3 regions of the Arthrobacter sp. B2I5 genome follow, and region 2 is predicted to be linked to each of the others. Evidence: predicted binding sites of a transcription regulator. Region 2 holds the regulator's gene; each other region holds the start of a gene.

Region 1 (4,464 bases), 1.6 Mb from region 2:
GAGCCCCTGGCGAGCCCTTCTGCCACTCCCCAGGCCGCCGTCGACAGGACCCAGGCCGTTGCCGTCTATAACGCCGCAGGGACGGCAGGGCTGGCCAGCCGGGTGGGCGGAACGGTCCAAGCGGACGGGTGGCGCCTGGGCCAGGTAGGCAACTGGTCCGGAGCCCCCCAGAAATCCTCCGTGATCTTCTACTCCGGCCCCCAGCAGCTGGCCAGTGCGCAGGCGCTTGCTGAGCTGCTCAACATCCCCACCGTGGTGGGCAGCACCGAATTCCAGATGCCGCTGGTGGTAGTGCTGGGCCCCGGATACCGGTAACCGCACCCTCTCCCGTCACACCTGCATAACGTTCCTGGTTCCGGGCAGGCCGCTGTCAGGGTCGGGATGCGGGGATTGGCTAGAGTGATTTCCAGGCCAGGGCCGGCCCGGCTTTACGCCCCACGGTCCGGTCCCGCCCGGCCCCCAACGGAAAGAGTTGTTCATCATGGCACTGGGAACCGTCAAGTGGTTCAACGCTGAGAAGGGCTATGGCTTCATCACCGTTGACGGCTCGGGTGACGACGTCTTTGTCCACTGGTCCGCGATCCAGGGGGAGGGCTACCGCGCCCTGGATGAAGGACAGCGGGTGCAGCTGGACCTCGGGGAGGGCGAAAAGGGCCCGCAGGCGGAAAACGTCCGGCCCGCCCAGTGACCCGGTTGTACCGTTCCACAGTCCGCGTCCGTCCGGCGCTGGCCGTTTCCCTGGGAGCCGTCCTGGCGGTCACGGCATGTTCGGGTGCCGGCGGCAACGCCCGGGTGGACACACCGGAAGCCTCCGGAGACGGTGTGCTCCGGGTGGGCCTGATCCTGGACAACACCGGGAACAACGCCTTCCTTAATGCGCCCCAGCTGGCCGCCGCCAAGCTGGCCATCCAGGAGATCAACGCCGCGGGCGGACACAAGGGCCGTCCGGTGGAGCTGCTCCCGGCGCATCCGGACCATGAAGCAGCAGGGCAGGCGAATGACCTGGCGGCTGCCAAAGCGGATGTGGTCATTGGACCGACAGATTCCAGCCACGCGACCGCCGCTGTGGACGTCCTGTCCCGTGCGCACATACCCCTCATCTCGCCGGCCAACACCGCTGCCGCCCTCTCCGGAATCGCCAGCGGAGGCTACTACTTCCGCACCGCTGCCGCCGACGTCGCACAAGGACCCGTGCTCGCCAAACTCGCCAGGGACGCCGGGGCCGCCACCATCAGCGTGCTGCACCAGGAAGGCGCCTACGGCAAGGACCTCTCGGCTGCCGTCACGGAGGCTGCCCAACAAGCCGGCCTCACGGTCCTGCCCGGGGCCGGCTTCAAGCCAGGCGACCCCGCCCAGGCCGCACGCTCCACCGCCAAGGCCAACCCGGACGCCGTCGTCCTCATTGCCCGCGAAGGTGCACAGGGGGCATTGGCCGAGCTGAACAATTCCGGCTTCAACGGTTCGAGAATCATCCTCAGCGACGGCGGCTTCGCCCGCTACGGATCCGGGCTCGCCTCCCGGTTACTGGACGGAGCCCGCGCCGTCGTCCCCGGCCAGCTGCCCACCGCCGCCTTCCAAGGAAGACTCCTGGGCGTGGATCCTTCCCTGAAGGACGTTTCCTATGCTGCTGAAACCTACGACGCCGTAACGTTGGCGGCGCTGGCTGCTGCCAGGGCCCAGGACGACGCGGGGCGCTCCATCGCCGCCAACCTGATCCCGGTATCGGGCGGAACTGCACCTACCGGCGGCAGTGCAGGCGCACCGCCGCCGGCCCCATGCCTGACATACAAGGAGTGCCTGGGCGGACTTGCCGCCAGCCCGGACATCAATTACGACGGCGAATCGGGACCCGTTGCCTTCGATTCCAACGGAGATATCACCAGCGCCGTTTTCTCCGTCTACAGATACGGCCCGGACAACAACCCCAGCCCCACCGGCCGGGAGACGGCCGAACGCGCCGGCTGATCGCCCTGGGCGAAGCGGCTCCCTTCACCCGGCCGTGCAGCGTCTTTTCGCTTGCACTCTCACCTGGGGAGTGCTAATTATTGAGTTAGCACTCTGACGTACCGACTGCTAAAGCAAAGCCTGGTTCCGGCCGGCAGCGCGCGGCAACCGGTCGAGGAGCGAAAGAAACACCTCACTTCAGTGAGATCCCCACCCGGAGGCATACAGAGGCCGCCGCCAAAGGATCGTCCGTCGCGGGCACTGCAGCGAAGGTTCATTCTTAACGACTGTCCCGAAAGGACTACTGCCGTTATGGCCAAGATCATTGCATTTGATGAAGAGGCACGCCGCGGCCTTGAGCGTGGCCTGAACACCCTCGCCGACGCCGTTAAGGTCACCCTCGGCCCGCGTGGACGCAACGTCGTCCTCGAAAAGAAGTGGGGCGCCCCCACGATCACCAACGATGGTGTTTCCATCGCCAAGGAGATCGAGCTGGACGATCCTTACGAGAAGATCGGCGCCGAGCTGGTCAAGGAAGTTGCCAAGAAGACCGACGACGTTGCCGGTGACGGCACCACCACGGCTACCGTACTGGCACAGGCCCTGGTCAAGGAAGGCCTGCGCAACGTTGCCGCCGGCGCCGACCCGCTGTCCCTCAAGCGCGGCATCGAGAAGGCCGTTGACGCCGTCACCGCCGAGCTGCTGAACTCCGCCAAGGAAATCGAAACCAAGGAAGAGATCGCGGCCACCGCCTCCATCTCCGCCGGTGACGACGAGATTGGTGCGCTCATCGCCGAAGCCCTGGACAAGGTGGGCAAGGAAGGCGTCATCACGGTCGAGGAGTCCAACACCTTCGGCCTGGAACTCGAGCTCACCGAAGGCATGCGCTTCGACAAGGGCTACATTTCGGCCTACTTCGTCACGGACACGGAGCGCCAGGAAACGGTCCTCGAGGATCCGTACATCCTGATCGTCAACTCCAAGATCTCCAACGTCAAGGAACTGGTTGCTGTCCTGGAAAAGGTCATGCAGTCCAACAAGCCGCTGCTGATCATCGCCGAGGACATCGAGGGCGAGGCCCTGGCCACCCTGATCGTCAACAAGATCCGTGGCACCTTCAAGTCCGTCGCCGTCAAGGCTCCGGGCTTCGGTGACCGCCGCAAGGCCCAGCTGGCCGACATCGCCGTCCTCACCGGCGGCCAGGTCATTTCCGAAGAGGTTGGCCTCAAGCTGGAGAACGCCGGCCTGGAGCTCCTGGGCCAGGCCCGCAAGGTTGTTGTCACCAAGGACGAGACCACCATCGTCGAAGGTGCCGGCGACGCCGACCAGATCGCCGGCCGCGTTTCCCAGATCCGCGCCGAGATCGAGAACTCCGACTCCGACTACGACCGCGAGAAGCTGCAGGAACGCCTGGCCAAGCTGGCCGGCGGCGTTGCAGTCATCAAGGCCGGTGCCGCCACCGAGGTTGAGCTCAAGGAACGCAAGCACCGCATCGAAGACGCAGTCCGCAACGCCAAGGCTGCAGTTGAAGAAGGCATCGTTGCCGGTGGCGGCGTGGCCCTGATCCAGGCCGGCGCCAAGGCATTCGCCAACCTGCAGCTGTCCGGCGACGAAGCAACCGGCGCCAACATCGTCCGTGTTGCCATCGACGCTCCGCTGAAGCAGATCGCCTTCAACGCAGGCCTCGAGCCCGGCGTGGTTGTGGACAAGGTCCGCGGGCTCCCCGCAGGCCACGGCCTCAACGCAGCAACCGGCGAGTACGTCGACCTGCTGGCCGCCGGCGTCAACGATCCCGTCAAGGTGACCCGCTCTGCCCTGCAGAACGCAGCTTCCATCGCCGGCCTGTTCCTCACCACCGAAGCAGTGGTGGCTGACAAGCCGGAGAAGAACGCTGCCCCCGCAGGTGGAGACGACATGGGCGGCATGGGCGGCATGGGCGGCTTCTAAGCCTTCCTGCCGGGACCTGTCCCGCCAAGCAAAATGCGGCCCCCTCGTTTGCGAGGGGGCCGCACTTTTGTGTCCGGCGGGATTACTTCCGGGCCGAGTCCAGCATTCCCTGGACTTCCTTCTTGAAAGCATCCGCCGCAGACTGGGGAGTCATCCGGTCATACAGCACTTCATCCGTGTACCGCTTGATGACGTTCTGGACGCTGCCCGCACCTACCGGCGGGACCGGTGGTGCCTCCTTGATGTCCGGCCCCAGATCCTTCAGGAATCCAACCACTGTGGTGTCTGCCGGCTTCAGCGAGGGCGCTATACCCGAGACAATCTCACTGTTGGTGGGGACACCCCTGTCCGTCATCAGGATGGCCCCGGCTTCAGGGCTGTTGGTCAGGTAGTTGATGAACTCCGCGGCCTGCTGGGGATGCTTTGAGCGGGAGGAGGCAGACCAGAACATGCTGGGCTTGTAGTACATGCCATTGCCGGCGGAGGTGCCGTCGACGCTGGGGGCCCGCAGCATCTTGATGCTGCTGCCAGTGGTGGCTTGAAGCGACCCAAGCTGGTTGGTCCACCACCAGG
Region 2 (4,464 bases):
CGGGGTCTTCACGCTGGCCCTGAACCTTCCGCCCGGCGACTACGTGCTGCGGGTGGCCCAGGCCGGTTCCGGCGGGGAACCGGACCGGAACGAGGACACCAGGTCCTTTAGGGTCCGGTAGCCGTCCAGCGGCCAAGGACGTCACTGGCAAGCACGACGGCGGCGGGCCCGGCGGTGGAGGACCGCAGGACATGGTGCCCCAAGAGGGCGGTCACGGCGCCTTTATCGCAGAGTTTGGTTACTTCGCGCGGGCTGATGCCGCCCTCCGGGCCGACGATCAGCAGAATTTCACGGGGTCCCGCGCCAGCACTCGACTGCCATCCCTCCAAGACCGTGCGCAGCGGCCGTACGGCGTCTTCGTGCAGGATGACGGCAAGGTCCGCCGCTTCCACGGCAGCCGAAAGCCCTGCAGTGTCGACGGCAGGCCGCACCTCGGGAATCCAGGCACGTCTGGCTTGTTTGGCGGCCGCGGATACGGTGGACTCCCATTTGGCGTGCGCCCGGGCGGCACGGTCACCCTTCCAGCGGACGATGGAACGTTCGGACTGCCAGGGTACGACCGCGTCGATGCCCAGTTCGGTGGCCGTCTCGATGGCCAGTTCGTCGCGGTCGCCCTTGGCCAGGGCCTGTACCAGCACCAGCCGGATGTCCGGCCTGTCTTCCACGGTAAGGGTCCCGCACTCCACCTCGAGGCCGGAGGGGGCGGCAGAGACGACTTTCCCGGTCATCCGGGTGCCGGCGCCGTCAACAATGTCCACCGCTTCGCCTGGGGACAGCCGTTTGACGGTGACGGCATGGCGCGCCTCCGTCCCTTCGAGGACGAAGAGTTGACCGGCAGCCATGCCGTCCAGCGAACCGGCGGCTGTGAAGAAGACGGGGTTGCTCACCGCTACAGGTTACCGAGCCGGTCCCGGAGCTTGGCGAACATGCCGCCGCTGGCGGCAAGCTTGCCCTCGGTGATCTGTTCGCCACGGAGCTTGGCCAGCTGGCGCAGCAGGTCCTCCTGTGCGGGGTCGAGCCTGGCCGGAGTGTCCACCTGGAGGTGGACCTTCAGGTCGCCGCGGCCGTATCCCCTGAGGTGTGTGACACCGAGGCCGCGCAGGGTGATGATCTCCCCCGACTGGGTTCCTGGCTTGACGTCGATCTCCTGGGTGCCGTCAAAGGTTTCCAGGCTGACGTCCGTGCCCAGGGCAGCCGCCGTCATGGGGATGTGCAGGGTGGCGTGCAGGTCGTCGCCTTCCCGCACGTAGGTGGCATCGTTGTTGACGCGGATCTCCACGTAGAGGTCACCGGCCGGACCGCCCGCGGGGCCGGCTTCGCCCTGTCCGGAGAGCTGGATCCGGGTTCCGGTGGCCACGCCGGCGGGAACCTTGATGGTCAGTGAGCGGCGGCTGCGGATACGGCCCTGGCCGCTGCACTCGTTGCAGGGGTCCTTGATGACCGTGCCGAAACCTTCACAGGTGCCGCAGGGGGCGGCCGTCATGACCTGGCCGAGGATGGAGCGGACGGCCCGCTGGACCTGGCCGCTGCCGCCGCAGATGTCGCAGCGTTCGGGATGGGTGCCGGGGCGGCAGCAGGACCCGTCGCAGGTGGGGCAGACCACGGCGGTGTCCACTTCGAGTTTCTTGTTGACGCCGAACACGGCATCGCGGAGGTCGATCCGAACGCTGATGAGGGCGTCCTGGCCGCGCCGGACACGTGAGGCCGGACCGGACGTGCCGCCGGCGCCGAAGAAGGTGTCGAAGATGTCCTGGAACGCGAACCCCTGGCCTGCATAGCCTGCTCCGCCGAAGCCGTTGTCGGTGCCGTTCTCGTTTCCCGTGGTGTCATAGATCCGGCGCTTCTGGGGATCCGAAAGCACCTCGTAGGCGTGGGTTACGGCCTTGAACCGCTCTGACGCGTCTGCGCCGGGGTTTACGTCAGGGTGAAGGGTGCGGGCCAGCTTGCGGTAGGCCTTTTTGATTTCTTCGCCCGTAGCTTCGGGTGAGACTCCAAGGACGTCATAGTGGCTGCTCAAAATACGTATCTCTTCCTTGTTGTACTGCAATTCAATGGGGCGGCCCGGCTCTTGCTTTCCGGCCGGAGCAGGCTCCGGCGGCTAAGAGTCAGGGCCCCAAAATCCTGGAAAGGTAGCGCGCCACTGCCCTGACGGCGGCCATGGTGGTGGGATAGTCCATCCGGGTGGGCCCGAGGATCCCTACTTTCGCGGCACTGTCCGGACCGTAACCGGTGGCAACGACGGAAGCTTCGGCAAGGCCGTCGTACGGGTTCTCCCTTCCGATGCTGACAGCGACGCCGCGGTGGTCCTGGGCCATTTCGCTCAACAGCCGCAGCATCACCACCTGCTCCTCAAGCGCCTCAAGCACAGGGCCGATGCTGAGGGGGAAGTCCACGTTGGATCTGGCAAGGTTGGCGGTGCCTGCCATGACCATCCGCTCTTCCCGGCTGTTTTGCGCCAGGCCCTCCAGCCCGAGCGCCAGTGCGTGTGCCGCCTGCCGCTGCTGGTGCGGGGCTGCGGCCACGACGGCGGGCAGCGCCTGGGCCAGTTGGCTCAGCGGTGTTCCCCCCAGCGCACCAAGGAACCGGGTACGCAGTTCAGCCAGCGCGTCGTCGCCGAGGTCCTGCCCGACGTCGATCACCCGCTGCTCCACCTTGCCGCTGTTGGCAATCAGGACCACAAGGACCTTGCGGGGGGCGAGCAGGACGAATTCGATATGGCGGACAAGTGCCCTGCTCAGGTGTGGATACTGCACCACGGCAACCTGGTTGGTCAGCTGGGACAGCAGCCTGACCGTACGCTCCAGCACGTCGTCGAGATCGTCCGCGCCTTCGAGCAGGGACTGGATGGCGCGGCGTTCAGCGGCGGAGAGCGGCTTGACAGCGGAGATCTGGTCGACGAAAAGCCGGTAGCCCTTGTCGGTGGGAATCCGGCCGGCGCTGGTGTGCGGGGCGGTGATCAGCCCCTCATCCTCCAGGGCAGCCATGTCGTTGCGGATGGTGGCGCTGGAAACACCAAGATGATGCCGCTCCACCAGGGCCTTTGACCCAACCGGCTCGCGGGAGTGGACGTAGTCCTCCACGATGGCCCGCAGTACTTCCAGCTTGCGTGGCTCGCTCACTCTCCACCTCCATCCCATGGTTCGGGGCGCATGCCCCTCCCGATGCAACCCACTGTTAGCACTCGACATGCCCAAGTGCTAACAGTCTATTATGCCTCGGCCCGTTGTTAGCATTGGTACCGCTCCGGGCGAAATTCCGGGGCTGAGGACCTAGCGCTAGGCGGATCGAATCCATGGATTACCAGAACTGGGGCCCACGGGGCATATCGGCTCCCGCGCGGACGGAACTGCCCGAGGTTCCCGTGGAGCGCGGAATGGTGCTCGAGGAAGTGCAGTCCGGCTGGGTGGGTGCCGTGACCCGTGTGGAGAAATCCGGCGGGATGCATGTGGTGGCGCTGGAGGACAGGCGGGGAAAGTCCCGTTCGTTCCGTCTTGGGTTCGGTTTCCTCCTTGAAGGCCAGCCCATCCGGCTGATGCCGCCGACGCCACGGCCTGCCGCCGCCGGTCCGGCAGCGGGCAGGACGGCCTCGGGATCGGTACGGGTGGCCGGGCAGCGGGCCCAGGTAGCCAAAGCCAGCCGGATCTGGGTGGAAGGCAAGCACGACGCCGAACTGGTGGAAAAAGTCTGGGGAGACGACCTCCGGGTGGAAGGCATCGTCGTCGAGCCCCTGCACGGCATTGACGACCTCGCCGCAGCCGTGGCGGACTTCAGCCCCGGGCCCGGCCGGCGGCTCGGCGTCCTGGTGGACCACCTGGTTCCCGATTCCAAGGAGTCCCGCATCGCGGAAGCCGTCATGGCCTCCCCGGGTGCCGCCGGGAACGTCCTGATTGTTGGACACCCGTACGTGGACGTATGGCAGGCGATCCGGCCCGCTGTCCTTGGGATCGACAAATGGCCTGCCGTCCCCCGCGGGCAGGACTGGAAAACCGGGATCCTGAAGGCGTTCGGCTGGCCCCACGCGAGCAAGGAAGATATCGGCCTTGGGTGGCAGAAACTGCTGGGCGCCGTGCGCACGTATGCAGACCTCGAAGCATCCCTGCTGGGCAGGGTTGAAGAAGTGATCGATTTCCTGACCGTGCCCTGAAGGGCGGCGGGCCGCCCGCGACCCAGTATTCTTGGTAGTGCGGTTCCTTATTTGAGGCACCGCAGCATTTTTCCGGCACTGCACGCGTTTTCACGCTCTGCATGTGCCGGAATCCGTACCCAGCACCACTTGCACCTTCGAAGGAACAGACTGTGGCAGAAAACGCACGTGATCACAGGGATGGCCAGGGCCGTTCCGAGTACCATGGCGTCCCCGCCAATGCCCTGCCGCTTACGGCCAGCGAAGACCGCCAGTGGGCAACACTCGCGCACTTCGGCGGGATCCTGGGCTGCATCCCCTCGCTGCTGATCTATTTGATC
Region 3 (4,464 bases), 840 kb from region 2:
GCGAAGCGAGGTTAGGGGGACGGTGGGGACTAGTGGCTGTGGCCTGCGTGCTCGTCCTCTTCGGCCGGCTTCTCCACGACAAGGGTCTCGGTGGTGAGAACCAGGGCGGCGATGGAGGCCGCGTTGCGGAGGGCAGCACGGGTGACCTTGACGGGGTCGATGACGCCCGCGCCGATCAGGTCCTCGTACTCGCCGGACTTGGCGTTGAAGCCGTTGTTGGTTTCGAGGTCGGCAACCTTGGAGGTCACCACGTAGCCGTCGAAGCCGGCGTTCTGGGCGATCCAGCGCAGCGGCTGCACCAGCGCACGGCGGACAATGCCGACAGCTGCGGCAGCGTCGCCTTCGAGGGCCTTCACAGAAGCATCCTCATCCAGTGCCTTGAGGGCGTGAATCAGGGCCGAGCCACCGCCGGCCACGATGCCTTCTTCGAGGGCAGCGCGGGTGGAGGACACGGCGTCCTCGATGCGGTGCTTCTTTTCCTTCAGCTCAACCTCGGTTGCGGCACCCACCTTGATGACCCCGATGCCGCCGGCCAGCTTGGCCAGCCGCTCCTGGAGCTTTTCGCGGTCCCAGTCGGAGTCGGTGCGGGTAACCTCGGCGCGCAGCTGGGCAACGCGTGCGGCCACGTCCTCGGCCGAACCGGCGCCGTCCACGATGGTGGTGTTGTCCTTGGTGACGGTGATGCGGCGGGCGGTACCCAGCACCTCCAGGCCAACGGTGTCCAGGCTCAGGCCCAGCTCCGGGGAGACAACCTGCGCACCGGTCAGGGTGGCAATGTCCTGCAGCATGGCCTTGCGGCGGTCACCGAAGCCGGGAGCCTTGACAGCAACAACGTTCAGGGTGCCGCGGATGCGGTTGACGATCAGCGTGGACAGGGCCTCGCCCTCGACGTCCTCGGCGATGATGAACAGCGGCTTGGAGGCCTGCAGCGCCTTTTCCAGCAGCGGCAGGAATTCCTGGATGGAGGAGATCTTGCCCTGGTTGATCAGGATGAGCGCGTCCTCGAGGACTGCTTCCTGGCGTTCGGCGTCCGTGACGAAGTACGGGGACAGGTAGCCCTTGTCGAACTGCATGCCCTCGGTGAGGACCAGTTCGGTCTGGGTGGTGGAGGACTCTTCGATGGTGATGACGCCATCCTTGCCCACCTTGCCGAAGGCCTCGGCCAGCAGCTCGCCGATTTCGTCGCTCTGGGCGGAGATGGCGGCAACGTTTGCCACCTGGGTGCCTTCGACGGGGCGGGCGTTCTCCAGCAGGCGGGCAGCCACGGCTTCAACCGCAACTTCGATGCCGCGCTTGATCTGGCCGGGGGCAGCACCCGCTGCCACGTTGCGCAGGCCTTCCTTGACCAGGGCCTGGGCCAGGACCGTAGCGGTGGTGGTGCCGTCGCCGGCAACGTCGTTGGTCTTGGTGGCTACTTCCTTGGCCAGCTGGGCGCCAAGGTTCTCGTAGGGGTCGTCCAGTTCCACTTCGCGCGCGATGGTGACGCCGTCGTTCGTGATGGTGGGGGCACCCCACTTCTTGTCCAGGACGACGTTGCGGCCGCGGGGGCCGAGCGTCACCTTGACGGTGTTCGCGAGCTTATCGATGCCGGCCTCAAGGGACCGGCGGGCAGCGTCATTAAACGCAAGCTGCTTTGCCATGGTTTTGTCCTTTCAAAGACAGAACCCCGCACTGCCGGCCAGCATGAGCATGGCCGGCGGCACGGGGATCCGAAAGAGTTACTTTACGACGACAGCCAGGACGTCGCGGGCGGACAGCACGAGGTACTCGGTGCCGCCGGTCTTGACTTCGGTTCCGCCGTACTTGGAGTAGATGACGACGTCGCCAACGGCTACGTCAACGGGAACGCGGTTGCCATCTTCGAAGCGGCCGGGGCCTACTGCAACAACTTCGCCTTCCTGCGGCTTCTCCTGCGCGGAGTCCGGGATGACCAGGCCGGAAGCCGTGGTCTGCTCGGCTTCGAGCGGGCGGACAACGATACGATCCTCAAGAGGCTTAATAGAGACCGACACTCGGACCTCTCCTTTTCGTCAGCAAATTCGTGGACTGGAAAGCTTTCCGCCGTAGCTGGCAAACCGTCGTCGCGGTGCCGGCAGCAGCCTGGCTGGCAGCTCTTCATGTGTTAGCACCCTCCTAGGGAGAGTGCTAATGAAGACTCTATGTAAGGGTTAGCACTCGGTCAAGGTGAGTGCCAACGTTTCGTCATCGGCGTACGCCTTTTCCAGGGTCCGACGACGGCGGCCCGGGGCAACGGCCACGCTCCCCTATCGGCCCAGGTCGTCGAAGTCCACGTCTTCGCCGCCGTCGGCATCGCCGCCGCCTGCCTTACGGGCGCGGAAGAGCACCCAGCCCGCCCCGGCTGCGGCGAGCGCCGCAATGACGAGGACGAAGATGCTCCCCATTCGCGCGCCGTCGTACAGCCCCCGGATGTCCCGGGACTCCTGGGTGTTGTCCTGGATGTCGTTGCCGCCCACGGAATAGACGGTGGCGTTGAACGTGTCCAGCAGGAAAATGATCACCAGCAGGGCGATGCAGACCACCGCCACCACGGCGGCAGCGATCAGGACGGGACGGGCAAACCTTGCCGGGCCGCGGTCCCTGGGTTGGTGTCCGCCGAGCTCCACGGGGGCTGTGCTCTCATCCATGGTTTCAACAGTATCGGCATCCCGGCCGCGCGCTCCTCCACTAGGCTGGAACCCATGGCTCACGCTCCCCAGGACCAGATTGCACCCCTTTTGACCCCCGAAGGCTGGGACTTGCTGGCGTCGCTGGGTCCCTACCGGGATGAGGACTCCTTTGAGCTCAATTCCGCGCTCCGGAAGGCCGGGCACCCCGCCGGACTCGTGTCCGCCGTCCTGACGCAGTCGCGGCTGCGCACCAGGGCAGAGGCTAAGTTCGGCGAGTTTGCCCGCCAGATGTTGTTCACCCAGGCCGGCCTGGAGCAGGCCACGCGCCTGAACGTCGCTGCGCACCACGCTCAGCGGTTCGCTGCTGCAGGGATCAGCCGCGTGGCGGACCTGGGCTGCGGGCTGGGCGCCGATGCCATGGCCCTGGCATCCCTGGACATCAATGTCACCGCCGTGGAAATGGACGAAACCACCGCGGCCTGCGCCACCATGAACCTCATCCCGTTCCCCAATGCCACAGTGGTCCACGCCGACGCGGCATCAGTCCCGCTGGAAGGGATCGACGGCGTCTGGCTGGATCCCGCGCGCCGCGTCACCTCCACGTCCGGAACCAAGCGGATCTGGGACCCCGAGGCGTTCTCCCCGCCGCTGTCCTTCGTGGAGTCGCTCGCTGCTGGCGGGAAGGCCGTGGGCGTGAAGATGGGCCCGGGCATGCCGCACGAGTCTGTTCCTGCGGGCTGCGAAGCCCAGTGGGTGTCCGTGGCCGGTGACGTCACTGAAGTGACCCTCTGGTTCAACGCCGTGCGCAGGCCCGCGGTCCGCCGGGCAGCCCTGGTCCTGGGTTCCCAGGGGCCCGCCGAGCTGACCAGCGCGGACGATTTCGGTGCCGGCCCGGCCGCGCCGGTGGGACCAGTGGAAGGCTACCTGTACGAACCCGACGGCGCCGTGATCCGCGCCGGGCTGGTGGCCGACGTGGCGCTGCAGCTCGGCGGCCACCTGGTGGACGAACACATCGCCTACATCTGTGCCCCGGACCTCTCTGGACACCCCGTTCGCCCGGGCCTACAAGGTCCTGGAGGTCATGCCCTACAACGTCAAGGCACTCAAGGCCTGGGTGAAGCAGGAGGGCATCACCGTGCTGGATATCAAGAAGCGCGGCACCGCGGTAACCCCGGAGGAACTGCGGAAGCAGCTGCTGCCAGCCGGAAAGAACTCCAAAAAGGGTTCCGCGAGGACCGCCACCCTGGTCCTGACCCGTATTGGGGAGGACCGGGTGGCGATCGTGGTGGAACCAGTCCCGCACACCCTGAGTCCAGCCGCTACTGCGCGCGCATGAACTCCTCGGCTGCCCGCACCTGCTCCGCGGTGGGCCGCACGCCGGTGTAGAGCACGAACTGTTCCAGCGCCTGGATGGTGGCCACTTCCGCGCCGGTGATCACCGGTTTGCCTGCTGCCCGCGCGGCACGGACCAGCGGCGTCTCCGCCGGGAGCGCCACCACGTCGAAGACCAGCCGGGCAGCCTCGATGGCCTCAGCGGGGAACGACAGGCTGTCCGCTTCGGCGCCGCCGGCCATGCCGATGGGGGTGACGTTGATGATCAGGTCCGCCGTGCCGCCGTCGAGCGCTGCCCGCCACTGGAAGCCGTACTGGTCGGCGAGTGCACGGCCGGCAGCCTCATTCCGGGCGATGACCGTGACGTCCCTGAAGCCGGCATCGCGGAGGGCGGCAACCGTCGCCTTCGCCATGCCGCCCGCGCCCTGGACCAGTACCGAATAGTCTGTGGGGACCGCGTTTGACGCCAGCAGTTGTTCGGTCGCCGTGTAGTCGGTGTTGTACG

The links. The regulator HrcA, encoded in region 2, represses chaperone genes, less so after heat shock. The targets are predictions, from matches to a motif close to TTNGCACTCGNNNNNNNCGAGTGCNAA.
Region 1: the regulator HrcA is predicted to act here: its motif matches at 2,051-2,077, upstream of groL (chaperonin GroEL).
Region 3: the regulator HrcA is predicted to act here: its motif matches at 2,169-2,195, upstream of groES (co-chaperone GroES).

What each region holds. Positions count from the first base shown of each region.
Region 1 covers NZ_JAUSYF010000001.1:3,553,953-3,558,416, reverse strand. The annotation lists gene QFZ60_RS16525 (LytR C-terminal domain-containing protein) at 1-315, shown strand, start outside; gene QFZ60_RS16520 (cold-shock protein) at 482-688, shown strand; gene QFZ60_RS16515 (ABC transporter substrate-binding protein) at 694-1,965, shown strand; gene groL (chaperonin GroEL) at 2,257-3,891, shown strand; gene QFZ60_RS16505 (ABC transporter substrate-binding protein) at 3,974-4,464, opposite strand, start outside.
Region 2 covers NZ_JAUSYF010000001.1:1,996,340-2,000,803, reverse strand. The annotation lists gene QFZ60_RS09565 (GerMN domain-containing protein) at 1-121, shown strand, start outside; gene QFZ60_RS09560 (16S rRNA (uracil(1498)-N(3))-methyltransferase) at 108-887, opposite strand; gene dnaJ (molecular chaperone DnaJ) at 890-2,017, opposite strand; gene hrcA (heat-inducible transcriptional repressor HrcA) at 2,106-3,119, opposite strand; gene QFZ60_RS09545 (DUF3097 family protein) at 3,293-4,144, shown strand; gene QFZ60_RS09540 (DUF4870 domain-containing protein) at 4,297-4,464, shown strand, end outside.
Region 3 covers NZ_JAUSYF010000001.1:1,159,699-1,164,162, reverse strand. The annotation lists gene groL (chaperonin GroEL) at 30-1,640, opposite strand; gene groES (co-chaperone GroES) at 1,719-2,012, opposite strand; gene QFZ60_RS05600 (hypothetical protein) at 2,265-2,645, opposite strand; partial or broken gene QFZ60_RS05595 (methyltransferase domain-containing protein) at 2,700-3,963, shown strand; gene QFZ60_RS05590 (shikimate 5-dehydrogenase) at 3,947-4,464, opposite strand, start outside.